DNA from 3 places in the Pseudomonas sp. FP2338 genome. Region 3 is predicted to be linked to each of the others. Evidence: riboswitches for the same ligand, from Rfam matches in the RefSeq annotation. Region 3 holds a riboswitch; each other region holds the start of a gene.

Region 1 (5,576 bases), 1.9 Mb from region 3:
TTGATTGCAGTGGCCTGATCGGCTTTGTCTACCGTGACGCCGCCGGCATCAGCCTGCCGCGCACTACCCGCGAATTGATCGTGATGCGCGCTCAGGATGTGAGCGAAAACAACCTGCAAACCGGCGACCTGATCTTCTTCGCCACCGGCGGCGGCTCGCGAGTAAGCCACGCAGGTATCTACGTGGGTGAAGGGCGATTCGTACACGCGCCGCAAACGGGCGGTACGGTGAAGTTGGACACCTTGTCCAAGGCCTATTGGCAAAATGCCTACCTGAGCGCCAAGCGCGTGTTGCCGGCGAGCCTGGCGCGTAATCCTTAAGTCGCTCAGGCCCAAGTGTCGGAGCTGGCTTGCCTGCGATAGCGGGTTATTGGTGTGCATATCCGTTGCTGCGGTAACGGCTGCCTATGGTTCCGCTCTTACAGCGGGTCACTTTTGCAAGGACGCAAAAGTAACCAAAAGGTCCTCGCCCCAACACTCGGTGCCTCGCTATGGCTCGGCATGCCCGCAATCCGACAGTGATTTGGGGGGCCGCCGCGATGGGCCATCCTTGGCCCAGCGCGGCTAAACCGGCATCCCTGCCGGTTTACCCCCCAAATCACTGTCAGATTCCGGCCATCGTGTTTGACGGGGCGATTTCAGATCAAGATCACGATCAAAAGCGCAGATCAAAAGACCGCTGACTTCGTCATCGAAAAGGGATGTAAGGGCCAGAGCAACAGCGACAGCAACAGCAGAGCCATACTCGGTCAAAGGTGGGAGCTGGCTTGCCTGCGATGGCATCAACTCGGTGTACCTGATGTACCGAGGTGTCTGTATCGCAGGCAAGCCAGCTCCCACATGAGCCCCCTACAAGGCAGTTACTTAGCCGCCGACACCCGCCACACTTTATTCCCCACATCATCGGCCACCAGCAAATCCCCCTGCTGATCAATCACCACGCCCACCGGCCGGCCCATGGCTTTCTCGTCTTTATTGAGAAACCCGGTCAGCACATCCACCGGCTGCCCCTTGGGTTGCCCACCTTCGAACGGCACGAAAATCACCTTGTAGCCACTGTGCGGCTTGCGGTTCCACGAACCATGCTGGCCGATAAATGCGCCGTTGCTGAACTGCGCCGGGAGTTTGCTGCCCTCGGCAAACGTCAGCCCCAATGACGCAGTGTGCGGCCCCACGGCATAGTCCGGGGCGATGGCCTTGGCGACCAGGTCGAGGTTTTGCGGCGAGACACGCACGTCCACATGCTGGCCGTAATAACTGAAGGGCCAGCCATAAAACGCGCCATCTTTCACCGAGGTGATGTAGTCCGGCACCAGGTCGCTGCCGATCTCATCGCGCTCGTTGACCGCCGTCCACAGCTTGCCGCTCTGCGGTTCCCAGGCCATGCCGTTGGGGTTGCGCAGGCCGGAGGCAAAAATCCGGTGCTGGCCCGTGGCGCGGTCAACTTCCCAGATCGCTGCGCGGCCTTGTTCCGCGTCCAGGCCGTTTTCGCCGACGTTACTGTTGGAGCCGACACTCACATACAACTTGCTGCCGTCCTTGCTGGCCACCACGTTTTTGGTCCAGTGGTGGTTGATGCTGCCGCCCGGCAGGTCCACCACCTTGGTGCCGGCTGCCTTGATCGCGGTTTCGCCCGGCTGATAAGGGAAGCGCAGCAGTTTGTCCGAGTCGGCGACGTACAGGTCGTTACCCACCAGCGTCATGCCAAACGGCGAATTGAGGTTCTCCAGAAATACCGTGCGCGTCTCGGCCACGCCATCATGGTCGGCATCGCGCAGCAGTGTGATGCGGTTTGGGCTTGGCACGCCCGCGCCGGCGCGGCCCATGACTTTCTCCATCACCCAGCCGCGAATGCCGGTGGCGTCGTCCGGCTTGGGCGGCGAGTTCGTTTCGGCGACCAACACATCACCATTGGGCAATACGTAGAGCCAGCGCGGGTGATCCAGGCCTTCGGCAAACGCCGCCACCTGTGTACCGGCGGCGGCTGTCGGCTTGGCGCCGTCCGGCCAGCCGATCGCCGGGGCGATGTTGACGGTGGGGATCAGGGTTTTGTTCGGCTCCGGCAGTTTGGGCGATGGCCCGGTGCCGTCCGAGACCTGCAAGGTAGAGCTTTCACCGCAGGCGGCGAGGGTGCCTGCCAGCATGATCAGTAAGGCGAGTCTGGTTTTGTGCATGGTTTTCTCCTTAATACCTGTAAAGGTAGAGAAGCGCGGCAGTCGGATGGTTCAAGTGCAAAGCCAGCTTTAATTGACGCTCCACCCCCAACCCACTAACCTTCGCGGCTTGTTCCAGGTGCTCTGTGGCCGATGTGCCGACAGAGTGAAACAGGGAAGCCGGTGAGTGAGCGCGCTTGTACACAGCGCAGCTGCAATTCCGGCGCTGCCCCCGCAACGGTAAATGAGTCAAAACGGTGCTTTTTGCCACTGTATCCGCGTGATATGGGAAGGCGCGCCGTTGGCCTGCTCGCGCTTTAAGCAGAGCGCCACTTATGAGCCCGGAGACCGGCCTGGATCATCCAACAGCATCACGGTGGGCGATGCTTGGCTGTCTGTTTTTCTTTTTTCCTGCCCGCCGTTTTTGTCCAGCCCCAACGGAGAGCTGCCATGACTGATTCCCCCGACCGCGACGAACGCCACCTGGCGCGCATGCTGCGCAAAAAAGCCGTGATCGACGAGCGTATCGCCAATTCCCCAAACGAGTGCGGCTTGCTGCTGGTGCTGACCGGTAACGGCAAAGGCAAAAGCAGCTCGGCGTTCGGCATGCTCGCCCGCGCCATGGGCCACGGCATGCAATGCGGCGTGGTGCAGTTCATCAAGGGGCGCAACAGCACCGGCGAGGAACTGTTTTTCCGGCGCTTCCCCGAGCAAGTGCGTTTTCATGTGATGGGTGAAGGCTTCACCTGGGAAACCCAGGACCGCCAGCGCGACATCGCCGCCGCCGAAGCCGCCTGGGCGGTTTCCCGCGAATTGCTGCAAGACCCGGCCATCGGCCTGGTGGTACTGGACGAACTGAACATTGCCCTCAAGCACGGCTACCTCGATCTGGACCAGGTACTCAGCGACCTGCAGGCCCGCCCACCCATGCAGCACGTTGTGGTGACGGGCCGTGGCGCCAAGCCCGAGCTGATTGAAATGGGCGACACCGTCACCGAAATGGGCATGCTCAAGCACGCGTTCCAGGCCGGTATCAAGGCACAGAAGGGCGTCGAACTTTGAATCAGCCCCGTCATTGCCCGGCCGTATTGATCGCCGCACCGGCATCCGGCCAGGGCAAAACCACCGTCACCGCCGCGCTTGCCCGCTTGCACCGTAACCTGGGGCGCAAGGTGCGCGTGTTCAAATGCGGGCCGGACTTTCTCGACCCGATGATCCACGAGCGTGCCAGCGGTGCGCCTGTGTATCAGTTGGACATGTGGATGGTGGGCGAGCAGGAAAGTCGCCGCTTGCTGTGGGAAGCGGCGGGCGAGGCTGACCTGATCCTCATCGAAGGCGTAATGGGGTTGTTTGACGGCACACCCTCGAGCGCCGACCTGGCGCGGCACTTTGGTGTGCCGGTGCTCGGTGTGATCGACGGCACCGCCATGGCCCAGACCTTCGGTGCCCTGGCGCTGGGCCTGGCGCGCTACCAGCCGGACTTGCCGTTCGCCGGTGTGCTGGCCAATCGCGTCGGCACCTTGCGTCATGCGCAATTGCTCGAAGGCAGCCTCACCGAAGGCCTGCGCTGGTATGGCGCGTTGTCCCGTGAAACGGGGATTGAATTGCCGAGTCGTCACCTGGGCCTGGTGCAAGCCAGTGAACTCAATGACCTTGATGCCCGCCTGGACGCCGCAGCCCAGGCGCTGGGCAGCAGCTGCGAAGTGGCGTTGCCGCCGCCGGTGACGTTCGCCGCGCCGCAACTGATTGAAGCCGAGCCGCTGTTGGCGGGTGTGCGTATTGCCGTGGCCCGTGATGAAGCCTTCGCTTTCACTTACGGCGCCAGCCTGGATCTGTTGCGGGCAATGGGCGCAGAGCTGACGTTTTTCTCGCCGATCCACGATCGCCAGTTGCCCGACGCCGACAGTCTCTACCTGCCCGGTGGCTATCCCGAATTGCATCACCAGGCACTGTCCGAAAACACCCCGATGCTTGCGGCTATCCGCGCCCATCATGCGGCTGGCAAACCGCTGCTGGCTGAATGTGGTGGCATGCTCTACCTGCTGGATTCGCTCACCGACGTGCACGGCACCCGTGCCGAACTGGTCGGCCTGTTGCAAGGCGATGCGGTGATGCAAAAGAAACTCGCGGCCCTGGCGCTGCAAAGTGTCGAGTTGCCCGAAGGCGTGCTGCGTGGTCACACCTATCACCATTCCCTGACCAGCACCGAATGGCAGCCGATTGCCCGTGGCCTGAGCCCCAATGGAGGGCGCGGGGCGGAAGCGGTGTATCGGCAGGGGCGGATGACGGCTTCCTATGTACACTTTTATTTTCCGTCCAACCCGACGGCGGTGGCTGCACTCTTTGCGCCAACCCTTGAGACCGCCATCGCAGCGATGCGGCGACCCGACAAGCCAGCTCCCACATTGACCGAGTTCACACATCAAAATGTGGGAGCGGGCTTGCCCGCGATAGGGCCATGACGGACAACGCCTATCCCCACGCCGACCGCCAAGCCGTCTACCGCGCCATCGCCGAACGCCGCGACATGCGCCACTTCACCGGCGGCACGGTCGCGCCCGAATTGCTGCACCGCCTGCTTCAGGCCGCACACCAGGCGCCCAGCGTGGGCTTGATGCAACCCTGGCGGTTTATCCGCATCAGCGACCGTCAACTGCGTGGGAACATTCAGCAGTTGGTGGAGGAAGAACGCGTGCGCACCGCCGAAGCCTTGGGCGAGCGCTCCGATGAGTTCATGAAGCTTAAGGTCGAAGGTATCCACGACTGCGCCGAAGTCTTGGTGGCCGCGTTGATGGATGACCGCGAGCGCCACATCTTTGGCCGGCGCACCTTGCCGGAGATGGACATGGCGTCATTGTCCTGCGCGATCCAGAATCTCTGGCTGGCCGCCCGCGTCGAGGGCCTTGGCATGGGCTGGGTCTCGCTGTTCGAGCCACAAGCGCTGGCCGACCTGCTGGGCCTGCCGCCCGGGGCCAAACCCCTGGCTGTGCTGTGCCTGGGCCCGGTGGCCGAGTTCTACCCGGCACCGATGTTGCAACTCGAAGGCTGGACCGAACCACGGCCGCTGAGTGACATGTTGTATGAGAATGTGTGGGGAGTGAGTCAATGAGTGTGGCCTTGCTGTGTGTCGCTGCGGTGGCGCTGGATGCGCTGCTGGGCGAACCCAGGCGCTGGCATCCGCTGGTGGCGTTCGGCAATTTCGCCGGGCGCATCGAGCAACGTTTCAACACCGGTGGCCGTGGCTGGCGCAGCCACGGCGTGACCGCATGGTTTATCGCCGTGGTGCCGCTGACGCTGCTGGCCACTGCGTTGTCATGGGCGCCCTATATCGGCTGGGTCCTGGAAATCCTGGCGCTGTACCTGGCGCTGGGCATGCGCAGCCTGGGTGAGCATGTGATGCCGGTTGCGCAGGCGTTGCGCAGCG
Region 2 (5,576 bases), 1.5 Mb from region 3:
GCCATGCTCGCGCCGGAACCGACTCTGGTGGATAACGGCAGCGCGCAGATCGAATATCGCCCGCTGGGCCCGATCTTCGCCGTGATGCCATGGAACTTCCCGGTGTGGCAAGTACTGCGTGGCGCCGTGCCGACCTTGCTGGCCGGTAATACCTACGTGCTCAAACACGCACCGAATGTGATGGGCAGCGCCTACCTGATCCAGCAGGCGTTCCAGAAAGCCGGTTTTGCCGAAGGTATTTTTGAGGTGGTCAACGTGACCAACGACGGCGTGTCCCAGGCCATCGCCGACCCACGCATCGCCGCCGTCACCCTCACCGGCAGCGTGCGCGCCGGTATCGCCATCGGCTCCCAGGCCGGTGCTGCGCTGAAAAAATGCGTGCTGGAATTGGGCGGCTCCGACCCGTTTATCGTGCTTAACGACGCCGACCTGGATGCCGCCGTGCAGGCCGCCGTGATCGGGCGTTTCCAGAACAGCGGCCAGGTCTGCGCTGCTGCCAAGCGCCTGATTATCGAAGCGGGTGTGGTGGAAGCCTTCACCGCCAAATTCCTCGAAGCCAGCCGCAAACTGGTGATGGGCGACCCGACGTCGACCGACACCTACGTCGGCCCGATGGCCCGTTTCGACCTGCGCGACGAGCTGCATGACCAAGTCCAGGCCACCCTCGAAGAAGGCGCGACCCTGCTGCTCGGTGGCAATAAAGTCGCTGGCGCCGGTAACTATTACGAGCCGACCGTGCTGGCAGGCGTGACCGACCAGATGACCTCGTTCAAACAGGAACTGTTCGGCCCCGTGGCCTCGATCATCACCGCCCGCGATGCCGACCACGCGGTAGCGCTGGCCAACGACAGCGAGTTTGGTTTGACGGCGAGCATCTTCACCACCGACTCGGCAAAAGCACGGGAGATTGCCAACCAACTGGAAACCGGCGGTATCTTCGTCAATTCTTTCAGCGTATCCGACCCGCGGGTAGCGTTCGGCGGTGTGAAAAAGAGTGGGTTCGGGCGGGAATTGTCGCACTTCGGCGTGCGTGAATTCTGCAACGCGCAGACAGTGTGGCTGGATCGCAAGTAAAACAGGCAACACCCTTCAACTGTGGGAGCTGGCTTGCCTGCGATAGCGGTGCATCAGTGACAACTCCTTAGCTGACACACTGCAATCGCAGGCAAGCCAGCTCCCACCTTTGATCTGCGGTGCTTATCGATTAATCCACCGTCACGTTCCCCACTTGCTTCCTGTGTATGACCTATCGAGGCTAGTGCTTGACCGGCGCATCCCAGCAGTCCGGCTGGCGTGCGCAGACATCGTATTGGCGATCCATCAAGGCCATGCGGTTGATGTGGGCGTCCGTGGCCGCCCGGAACGACTGATTGCTGGTCGTGATATAAGCCGCGGTGCGATCACTCAGGCGTGCGCTTAACTGGCCGCGGGTATGGGCATCCAGCGCCTGGGGCGCGGTGGCCATGGTTTGAAGTGTCAGGTCGCTGAGGCGGCTCAACTCATCGCGGTAGGTGTCTACGTATTCGGCACGGGCCGCGTCATGCTGGTGGTTCAAATCGTACTGCATCGCTTCCAGGTTTTGCTTGTAGAGCGCCCAATAGCCCTCGGGCAGCACACCACCGTCTTGTTTACGCAATTTGGCAATGCGCGCGTCGTTATCCGGAGTCGGTTGGAGGACGGGCTTGTGCGACGAAATCACGACGGGGTCTTGAGCGATGATCTGGTCGATCCAGCCCACCCGTGAAGGGTTCGAGGGCAAAACCTGGCCTAACGGTTCAAGCGGCACAGGCGCAGCTGGTGGGGGTGACGACACCGACTGGGCGCAACCACCGAGCAGTAACACGGTGCACAACTGGGTCAAGGCGAGGACGTTGCGAAAAGGCATAAGTTCTCCATGAACTAAGGCAAATCGAAAGGGCGCGGAAAATAATATCATTGAGCCATCACTGCGTGTCAGCCCATCGCCCGAACTTTCGCAGGGCGGTACAACGCATCAATCCAGCATCCGGCTAAGCAGTCGGCGCCCATCTGCCGTCACCTCGACCATCGCCGACAGCATCACGCCGTCGGCACCGTCTGAGGAAAGCAGGCTCCAGAAATCTGGCGGCTGGTACCTCACACCCACGGTGCCCGCCTTGGCGATCACATACACATTGAGCACCTGCCCGGGTTGCATCAACGGGCTGTCACCCTCGACCTTGTAACCGAGCACCTGCGGCTTTTGTATGCGCGCCTGGCCCATGGCGTACCCCGCAAACTCGCGCACCGCAACGGCCTGGCCCGCGTCCAGTTCCTGTTGTATCGCCGCCCCCACATTGGCCAAGCGCTGGCCACCCTGAACGTGAGCGACCCCGTTGGCCAGCGCACGGCGCGCCGTCGCCAGCAATTGGCGCTGCGCCGGCGTTGCATTGGGCGTGGCGAACGTCCAGACCTGAGCAACATGGGCCTGGGCCGATGCCGCGATCAACTCCACTTTTACCAGCGCCGCGTCCGGGAACGGCACGTCGTTGGGCGGCGCGGCGCTCACCTGGTTATTTACCGACACCGCTACCGCTGCCGGGTAACCGCGAAAGCCGAACATCATCGGCAACCAGCCGTGTTGCGCGTACTGGTCGAGTAAAAACCCCTGCACCGCAGTGCCGGTACCGCCCTTGCGGATCAGCGGCGCGACCTGGAGCAACAGGTCACTGGCGATGGGCGCCAGTTTGGCTTCCTCGGCAAGAATGGTGGCGTCATCCAACTGGGCGATGGCGCGGGATCTGTCGCCGATCGCGTCGGTGTAGCGGGCGAGCGCAGGGTCAGCGGCGTGTGCGCTCATGCAAAACAGCAGTGGCACTATTCCCAGACGTATCAGCATGGCCTTCCTTGGGGTGGTTATGGACAGGTCCGGATTGTACCTCCACCCAGCGCCCAAGATGGACTACCATACCGCGCCGGTTCCCAAACGGGACTAATAGGGAATTCGAAGCGCGGCCCATCGCGCCAATCGAAACTGCCCCCGCAACTGTAGGTGCCGAGCCTGCTCCCCACTGCCACTGGACCACGTCCGGGAAGGCCGGAGCGAGGCGACGACGCATCAGTCAGGAGACCTGCCGGCCAAGCGTTATCACTCACCGGCGGGGTGTCCGGGAAGGACATCCGCGCCCTGCAAACCTGCAGCGTTCAAAGGTGTGTTTCCGAGCCGTACCTGCCCTGTTTTCATGTACGGTTCACACGGAGATTGCCCCATGCCGCTACGCGTTTGCGCCCTGATCACCAGCCTGGGCTTTTGTGCCCTCGCCCACGCCACGCCTGCTCACTACCCGCTGACGGTCGAAAACTGCGGCAGCAGCGTCACCTTCCAGCAAGCCCCGGCACGCAGCGTGACCATTGGCCAGGCCGCCACCGAGATGCTTTACGCCCTGGGCGTGGCGGATAAAGTCGTCGGCACCTCGCTGTGGTTCAACAGCGTATTGCCGCAGTTCAAGGCGCAGAACGACAAGATCGAGCGCCTGGCCGACAACGAGCCGAGCTTCGAAGCCGTGATCGCCAAGCGCCCGCAACTGGTGGCCGCCGAGCTGGAATGGGTGGTCGGCCCGCAAGGCGTGGTCGGCACTCGCGAACAATTCCATGAATTGAAGATTCCCACCTACGTGCTGCCCTCCGACTGCGACGGCAAGGACAACCTGGTGGGTGCCGACGGCACGCGGCTGGAGCCGTTTCGCATCGACACGATCTATAAAAGCATCAGCCAGTTGGCCGAGATCTTCGACGTGCAAGCCCATGGCCAACAGTTGAACGACGCACTCAAGGCACGCCTGGCCAAGTCGGTCGCCACTGCTCAAGGCAAAGGCCTCAAGCACGCCAGCGCACTGGTGTGGTTCTCCAGCAGCGAAATGGCCGCCGACCCGTATGTGGCCGGCCACAAGGGCATTCCCGAATTCATGCTGCAAACCCTGGGACTGCGCAACGTGGTGCAATCGGACGAAGAATGGCCTGCCGTCGGTTGGGAAACCATCGCCAAGGCCAACCCGACCTTCCTGGTGATTGCGCGCATGGACCGCCGTCGCTACCCCGCCGACGACCATGAAAAGAAACTCGCCTTCCTGCGCAGCGACCCGGTGACCCGCAACATGGACGCGGTAAAAAACAACCGCATCATCATTATTGACGCCCTGGCGTTGCAGGCAAGCCTGCGCATGTTCGACGGCCTGGAACAACTGGCCGGCGCCATCGACGGCTACGACCTGCCCAAATGACCCGTACCCTACTCGCCCTCACCGTGTTGCTGATGGCCGTACTCGCCGGCACCGCCATCGGCGAAACCGCCATCGAACCGCAGGTGGTGTTGCAGGTGCTGGCGAACAAACTGTGGGCCGCCGGTTACGTGCTCGACCCGATCGACGAAGGCGTGGTGTGGAACTACCGCCTGACACGGGCGCTGGTCGCCGCCGCCTGTGGTGCCGGGCTGGCAACTTGTGGGGTGATTTTGCAGTCGCTGCTGCGTAACCCGTTGGCCGATCCATACCTGCTGGGCATCAGCGCAGGCGCCTCGACCGGCGCAGTATTGGTGGCATTGATGGGCGTGGGCGGCGGTTTGATTTCGCTGTCGGCCGGCGCGTTCGTCGGTGCCATGGCAGCATTTGCGTTGGTGATTCTATTGGCGCGGGCCAGCGGCTCAGCCAGCGGCACCGGCCAGATCATCCTCGCCGGCATCGCCGGTTCGCAGCTGTTCAATGCCCTCACCGCGTTCCTGATCACCAAGTCCGCCAGTTCCGAGCAGGCACGCGGCATCATGTTCTGGCTGTTGGGCAACCTCAGCGGCGTGCGCTGGCCGTCGGTGTGGCTGGCAGTTCCGGTGGCGGTCGCCGGCCTGGCGGTGTGCTTGTGGCATCGGCGTGCGCTGGATGCGTTCACCTTCGGCACCGACTCGGCCGCCTCGCTGGGCATTCCGGTGCGCCGTGTGCAGTTTGTGCTGGTGGGTTGCGCGGCGCTGGTGACGGCGGTGATGGTGTCGATTGTCGGCTCCATCGGTTTTGTCGGGCTGGTGATTCCCCACGCCGTGCGCTTGCTGCTGGGCACCGGGCACTCGCGGTTGCTGCCGGCCAGTGCGCTGGGCGGCGCGCTGTTTTTGATCGCGGCGGATGTGCTCTCGCGCACCTTGATCAAGGGCCAGGTGATTCCGGTGGGCGTGGTCACAGCCTTGGTCGGCGCGCCAGTGTTTGCATTGATCCTGATTGGCCGGAGAAATGCGCGATGACCGTACTCAGTTGCACCGGCCTGGGCTTCAAGGTACGCGACGCCGAGTTGCTGCGCGATATCCACTTGGAGGTTCAGCAAGGGGAAACCCTGGGGATTGTCGGGCCGAACGGTTCGGGCAAATCCACCCTGCTCAAATTGCTCGCCGGTTTGCGTGTGCCTGCGTCCGGCGAGGTGTTGCTGGGCGGCCAGCGCCTGGGCAGCCTGTCGCGCCGTGCTATCGCACAGCAATTAGCCGTGGTGGAACAGCAGGCCGACACCGACGACGCCATCCGCGTCTTCGACGCCGTGGCCCTGGGCCGCACGCCCTGGTTATCGGCGCTGAGCCCGTGGTCTGG
Region 3 (5,576 bases):
TTCATCCAGCAGGTCCTCGACCACCGTCAGGCAGCCGGGCTCTTTTAAACTGGCCACCGCCATCGGCAACGGGTTAAGACCCGCCGCCTGCAAGCGTTGGCAGAACACGTCGATAAAACCGGTATTGGCCGCCTGCAAGTGCGAGCGGTAGAACAACACCGCCGCCACCGGCCAGTCGGTGTGCCAATCGGCCTGCCAGTCGTTCAGCCGTGGGTGGGGTTTATGCGGGTGATAAATCGCCGTGCGCGCCAGGGTTTGCGGCTCGGCCCAGGCGTAGTCGCGGCCCAAGTGGCTGCTGGCCAGGCAACGATAAAAATCCAGCGCATTGCCCAAACCGCCCTGGCGCAGGAAGTGCCAGAGGCGGTCGCGCTCAGCCATGCCAACGGTGCTTAAGCCGCTGAGTTCCGGGTCGGGGCGATCATCGCCCGGCACCAGAATCAACTGCACGCCGCGCTCGGCCAACTCCACCAGACGCTCAATGCCGTAACGCCAATAACCGATGCCGCCGTGCAGCGAAATCAGGATGACCTTGGCATGGCGCAGCACCTCGTCGACGTAGAGGTCGACCGAGGCGTGGTTTTGCACCTGCATGGGGTTGGCCAGGCGAAAGCTGGGGTAGTCGTCGGGCAACTGCTGGCCGGCCTCGGCCAACAGTGCCAGGCTGGAATCACCGCTGCACAGGATCACCAGCTCGGCGGGGGTTTGGCCCAAGTCGGCAATATTGTCGTCCGAAACGAAACCACCCGGCTGAGTCCTGAGCAGGTGCATGGGTTAAACGCTGAGCGCTGCGCGCAATTGCGCTTCGAGGCCCGCCGCGTCCAGCGCCTGGCCGATCAGCACCAGGCGTGTGATGCGTGCTTCGTCGGCGCCCCAGGCGCGGTCGAAATGCTTGTCGAAGCGCGTGCCCACACCCTGGATCAGCAGGCGCATCGGCTTGTTCGGGATCGCCGCAAAGCCTTTGACGCGCAGGATGCCGTGCTGCACCACCAACTGGGTCAGGGCGTCGAGCAGCAGCGCTTCGTCGGCTTGCGGCAGGTCGATGGAGATGGAGTCGAACGCATCGTGGTCGTGGTCGTGATCGTCTTCACCGTCGTGGTGATGATCGTGGTGGCTGTGGCGGCCGTCGATGTGTTCTTCGGAACCGGCGCCCAGGCCGATCAGCACGTCCAACGGCAAGCGACCGCTGCTGGCTTCGATGATCTTCACGGCCGGTGGCAGTTCCTCGGCGACTTCCAGGCGCACGCGGGCCAGGTCTTCGGCGCTGATCAGGTCGGATTTGTTGAGGATCACCAGGTCGGCGCTGGCCAGTTGGTCGGCGAACAGCTCGTGCAGCGGCGATTCGTGGTCCAGGTTCGGGTCGAGTTTGCGCTGAGCGTCAACCTGGTCCGGGAAAGCGGCGAAGGTGCCGGCGGCCACGGCCGGGCTGTCGACCACGGTGATTACTGCGTCAACCGTGCAGGCGCTGCGGATTTCCGGCCACTGGAAGGCTTGCACCAGCGGTTTTGGCAGGGCCAGGCCCGAGGTTTCGATAAGGATATGGTCGAGGTCGCCGCGACGAGCCACCAGCTCGCGCATCACCGGGAAGAATTCTTCCTGCACGGTGCAGCACAGGCAGCCGTTGGCCAGTTCGTAAACGCGGCCGTTGGCCTCTTCTTCGGTGCAACCGATGGAGCACTGCTTGAGGATTTCACCGTCGATGCCCAGCTCGCCGAACTCGTTGACGATCACCGCAATGCGACGGCCTTGGGCGTTGTCGAGCATATGGCGCAGCAAGGTGGTTTTACCCGAGCCGAGGAAGCCGGTAACGATGGTGACGGGAAGTTTGGCCAGTGTTTTCATCGGATGCCCTTTGGGGCGGGCATACGGGACGATAGGCCCTGCGACGGCGCGCAGCAGCGGATTTCGTCACCGGATCACCCCGCCCGGTTAAGTAGAAAATCAGTTACGAGGCAGGTCTCCTGGCTTGGGGCTTGCGAGTCGGGTGACTCGCGCTGGCTGCGCCTTCCCGCCGTTATGGCAGTGGCGTGGCAGTCAGCTGAACCCTTCACAGTTGCGGGGGCAGCCGCGGCTTGGACCGCGTTCCCTTCTTAGCTTCGGCGTGGGCCGAAGAACCTCGAAGGTGCAAGGCTACAGGGGCTCGCGCCATTTGACTACCGTCGCCCGCCCATGCTTTCCTACACATCTTGTTTCGGGTGCCCTTCACAGGGTGAAACGGGAAACCGGTGAGTCATCGCGTGATGACGAGTCCGGTGCTGCCCCCGCAACGGTAAGCGAGCGAAGTGTCAAATCCACTGTGCCTGTGCATGGGAAGGAGACACTTGATACGGCCCAGCTCTTTTCCCAAGAGCGCCCCTCGCAAGCCCGGAGACCGGCCCGAAAAAATCAGATAACAAACCCGCGGTGGGCGGGCGCTGTTCAGAACCCTGCGTGCCTGCCTCGCGGGGTTTTCATGCGCCTGCGTCACCCTGAACCCCTGAAGGGACGCGCCATGTCGATCATCAGCAGCACTTCGCACACCGCCAGCAGCACCGCCACCTTGAGCCAACGCCTGGGCGCCGCCATCGGCGCGTCGATCCTCGGCGCATGCCTGGTGTACTTCGCCGGTTTCTCGCATATCGAAGCGGTGCACAACGCCGCCCACGATACCCGCCACAGCGCCGCGTTCCCGTGCCACTGAGACCTGCCGACATGATCAAGCGTATTGCGCAAACCGCAGGTTTCACCGGCCTGCTGGCCGCCCTGTTGCTGACCCTGCTGCAAAGTTTCTGGGTCGCCCCGCTGATTTTGCAGGCGGAAACCTTTGAAAAGGCCCCGGTTGCCGAAGTCGCGCACGAACACGCCGCCGGGGCCGCAGCCCACACCCACGACGCCGAAGCCTGGGAGCCGGAAAATGGCTGGCAGCGTGTGCTGTCGACCACCGGTGGCAACCTGGTGGTAGCGGTGGGTTTCGCGCTGATGCTCGCCGGTCTCTACACCTTGCGCGCGCCGACCCGCACGGCTCAAGGGTTGCTCTGGGGCTTGGCCGGTTACGCGACGTTTGTACTGGCGCCGACCCTGGGGCTGCCGCCGGAGTTGCCGGGCACGGCTGCCGCCGACCTGGCGCAACGGCAGATCTGGTGGATCGGCACCGCGGCCTCTACCGCTGCGGGTATCGCACTGCTGGTGTTTGGTCGTAGCTGGCTGCTCAAGGTGCTGGGCGTGGCGATCCTGGCCGTGCCCCACGTGATCGGCGCACCACAACCGCAAGTGCATTCGATGCTGGCACCCGAAGCCCTGGAAGCGCAGTTCAAGATCGCCTCGCAATTGACCAACGTCGCCTTCTGGCTGGCCTTGGGCTGGATCAGCGCGTGGCTGTTTCGCCGCAACCGCGACGGCCAATATTCGGCATGACGCTGGTGGTCGGCCTGGGTTGCCAGCGTGGTTGTGATGTTCACACCCTGCTTGGCCTGCTTGACGCAGCCCTCGCCGACGGCGGCATTGATCGCCAACGCATCACCGCGTTGGCGAGCATTGATCACAAACAGGCTGAACCCGGCCTGCTGGCCCTGGCCCGGTTGCTGGAACTGCCCTTGCAGTGTTTCAGTGCAGAACAATTGGCGGGTTATGAAGACCGCTTGAGCCACAAGTCAGCCGTCGCATTTGCGCATACCGGTTGCTACGGCATCGCCGAAAGCGCGGCCCTGGCCCTGGCTGAACAGCTGTCCCAACGCCCTGCCCGCCTGTTGATCACGCGCAAAAAAACCGCCCAGGCGACGTTTGCATTGGCGTGCGCCGACTAAAATCCCGATAATTGCGCTCCTCGATCATGAGCAACTTTCATGCTCGCCCGTTTTTCAACAGGAACTCCCATGACCGTCTACTTTATCGGCGCAGGCCCCGGCGACCCGGAATTGATCACCGTCAAGGGCCAGCGGCTGATCCGCAGTTGCCCGGTGATCATCTACGCCGGCTCCCTGGTGCCGGCGGCGGTATTGCAAGGTCATCAGGCCGAACAGGTGGTCAACAGCGCCCAATTGCACCTGGAGCAGATCATTGAGCTGATCAAGACAGCCCACGCCAACGGCCAGGATGTGGCGCGCGTACACTCCGGCGACCCAAGCCTGTATGGCGCGATTGGCGAGCAGATCCGTTATTTGCGTGAGTTGGGCATCCCCTTCCAGATCATCCCTGGGGTGACGGCGGTGTCGGCGTGCGCAGCGTTGCTGGAAACAGAGCTGACGTTGCCGGACATCGCCCAGAGTGTGATCCTGACCCGTTATGCCGATAAAACCAGCATGCCGGCCGGTGAGGCGTTCGACAGCTTGGCGCAACACGGCACAACGATGGCGATTCACCTGGGGGTCAACCATCTGGAGAAGATCGTCGCCGAACTGCTGCCGCACTACGGCGCGGACTGCCCGATTGCCGTGGTGCACCGCGCCACATGGCCGGATCAGGATTGGGTGGTGGGCACGTTGGCGGATATTGCCGCGAAGGTAGCGGCCAAAGGGTTTCGGCGCACGGCGTTGATTGTGGTGGGCCGGGTGTTGGCCAATGATGGTTTCAGCGAGTCTTCGCTGTATCGGGCGGGGCATGCTCACCTATATCGCCCCTGAATTCACAGAACCAAAATGTGGGAGCTGGCTTGCCTGCGATAGCGGTGTGTCAGCTACCGGACTTGTTGACTCATAGGCCGGCATCGCAGGCAAGCCAGCTCCCACAGTTGATCTGTTTTGTTAAGTAGATTGCGTAATACATTGAATTTTAAGCATAAAAAAAACGGCGCTCACGGGGCGCCGTTTTTTTTATTCGCAGTGAACACCTTACTCAGTAGTAGGCGTTTTCTTTCTGCGTGTGGTCGGTCACGTCACGTACGCCCTTGAGCTCCGGGATACGTTCGAGCAAGGTGCGCTCGATGCCTTCACGCAAGGTCACGTCCGCCTGGCCGCAGCCTTGGCAGCCGCCGCCGAACTTGAGCACGGCAATACCGTCTTCGACCACATCGATCAAGCTGACCTGACCGCCGTGGCTGGCAAGCCCCGGGTTGATCTCGGTTTGCAGGTAGTAGTTGATGCGCTCGTTGACCGGGCTGTCGGCGTTGACGTTCGGCACCTTGGCGTTGGGCGCCTTGATGGTCAACTGGCCGCCCATGCGATCGGTGGCGTAGTCGACCACGGCGTCGTCGAGGAAGGCTTCACTGAAGTTGTCGATGTACGCGGTGAAGCTTTTAAGCCCCAGGGCGGTGTCTTCAGGTTTTTCTTCCCCAGGCTTGCAGTAGGCGATGCAAGTCTCGGCGTACTGGGTGCCGGGTTGGGTAATAAAGACGCGGATGCCAATGCCTGGGGTGTTCTGCTTGGACAGCAGGTCAGCCAGGTAATCGTGGGCGGCGTCGGTAATGGTTATGGCAGTCATGGAAACTCCTCACAGGCTTGCCGGCAGTTTACGCCAAAATATTACGCAGGTACAAAGTCCGAGTAATTTTGTCGGAAAAGACCAATCCACCTCATCAAAGGTTTTCATAGCGATTCATATCCAGCACACCCTCTTCCACCGGCGTCGTCTCGCGAATGTACTGCGACAGGTCGTGAAAGTAGTGC

Evidence for each region. A riboswitch is a leader RNA that binds a small molecule or an ion and turns the genes downstream of it on or off. The one in region 3 is predicted to bind cobalamin.
Region 1: another riboswitch for cobalamin. It lies ahead of cobO (cob(I)yrinic acid a,c-diamide adenosyltransferase); the one in region 3 lies ahead of cobW (cobalamin biosynthesis protein CobW).
Region 2: another riboswitch for cobalamin. It lies ahead of PSH96_RS19125 (ABC transporter substrate-binding protein); the one in region 3 lies ahead of cobW (cobalamin biosynthesis protein CobW).

What each region holds. Positions count from the first base shown of each region.
Region 1 is NZ_CP117436.1:4,577,410-4,582,985, reverse strand. Features, by position in the region: gene PSH96_RS20670 (C40 family peptidase) at 1-320, shown strand, start outside; gene PSH96_RS20665 (sorbosone dehydrogenase family protein) at 860-2,173, opposite strand; cobalamin riboswitch at 2,273-2,524, shown strand; gene cobO (cob(I)yrinic acid a,c-diamide adenosyltransferase) at 2,603-3,214, shown strand; gene PSH96_RS20655 (cobyrinate a,c-diamide synthase) at 3,211-4,614, shown strand; gene bluB (5,6-dimethylbenzimidazole synthase) at 4,611-5,261, shown strand; gene cbiB (adenosylcobinamide-phosphate synthase CbiB) at 5,258-5,576, shown strand, end outside.
Region 2 is NZ_CP117436.1:4,235,380-4,240,955, forward strand. Features, by position in the region: gene PSH96_RS19110 (aldehyde dehydrogenase family protein) at 1-1,074, shown strand, start outside; gene PSH96_RS19115 (hypothetical protein) at 1,256-1,885, opposite strand; gene PSH96_RS19120 (M24 family metallopeptidase) at 1,994-2,857, opposite strand; cobalamin riboswitch at 2,918-3,112, shown strand; gene PSH96_RS19125 (ABC transporter substrate-binding protein) at 3,228-4,238, shown strand; gene PSH96_RS19130 (iron ABC transporter permease) at 4,235-5,239, shown strand; gene PSH96_RS19135 (ABC transporter ATP-binding protein) at 5,236-5,576, shown strand, end outside.
Region 3 is NZ_CP117436.1:2,708,154-2,713,729, reverse strand. Features, by position in the region: gene cobN (cobaltochelatase subunit CobN) at 1-768, opposite strand, end outside; gene cobW (cobalamin biosynthesis protein CobW) at 772-1,839, opposite strand; cobalamin riboswitch at 1,931-2,131, opposite strand; cobalamin riboswitch at 2,174-2,392, shown strand; gene PSH96_RS12395 (CbtB-domain containing protein) at 2,489-2,677, shown strand; gene PSH96_RS12390 (CbtA family protein) at 2,689-3,390, shown strand; gene PSH96_RS12385 (cobalamin biosynthesis protein) at 3,387-3,779, shown strand; gene cobM (precorrin-4 C(11)-methyltransferase) at 3,849-4,595, shown strand; gene nfuA (Fe-S biogenesis protein NfuA) at 4,807-5,391, opposite strand; gene PSH96_RS12370 (fatty acid cis/trans isomerase) at 5,486-5,576, opposite strand, start outside.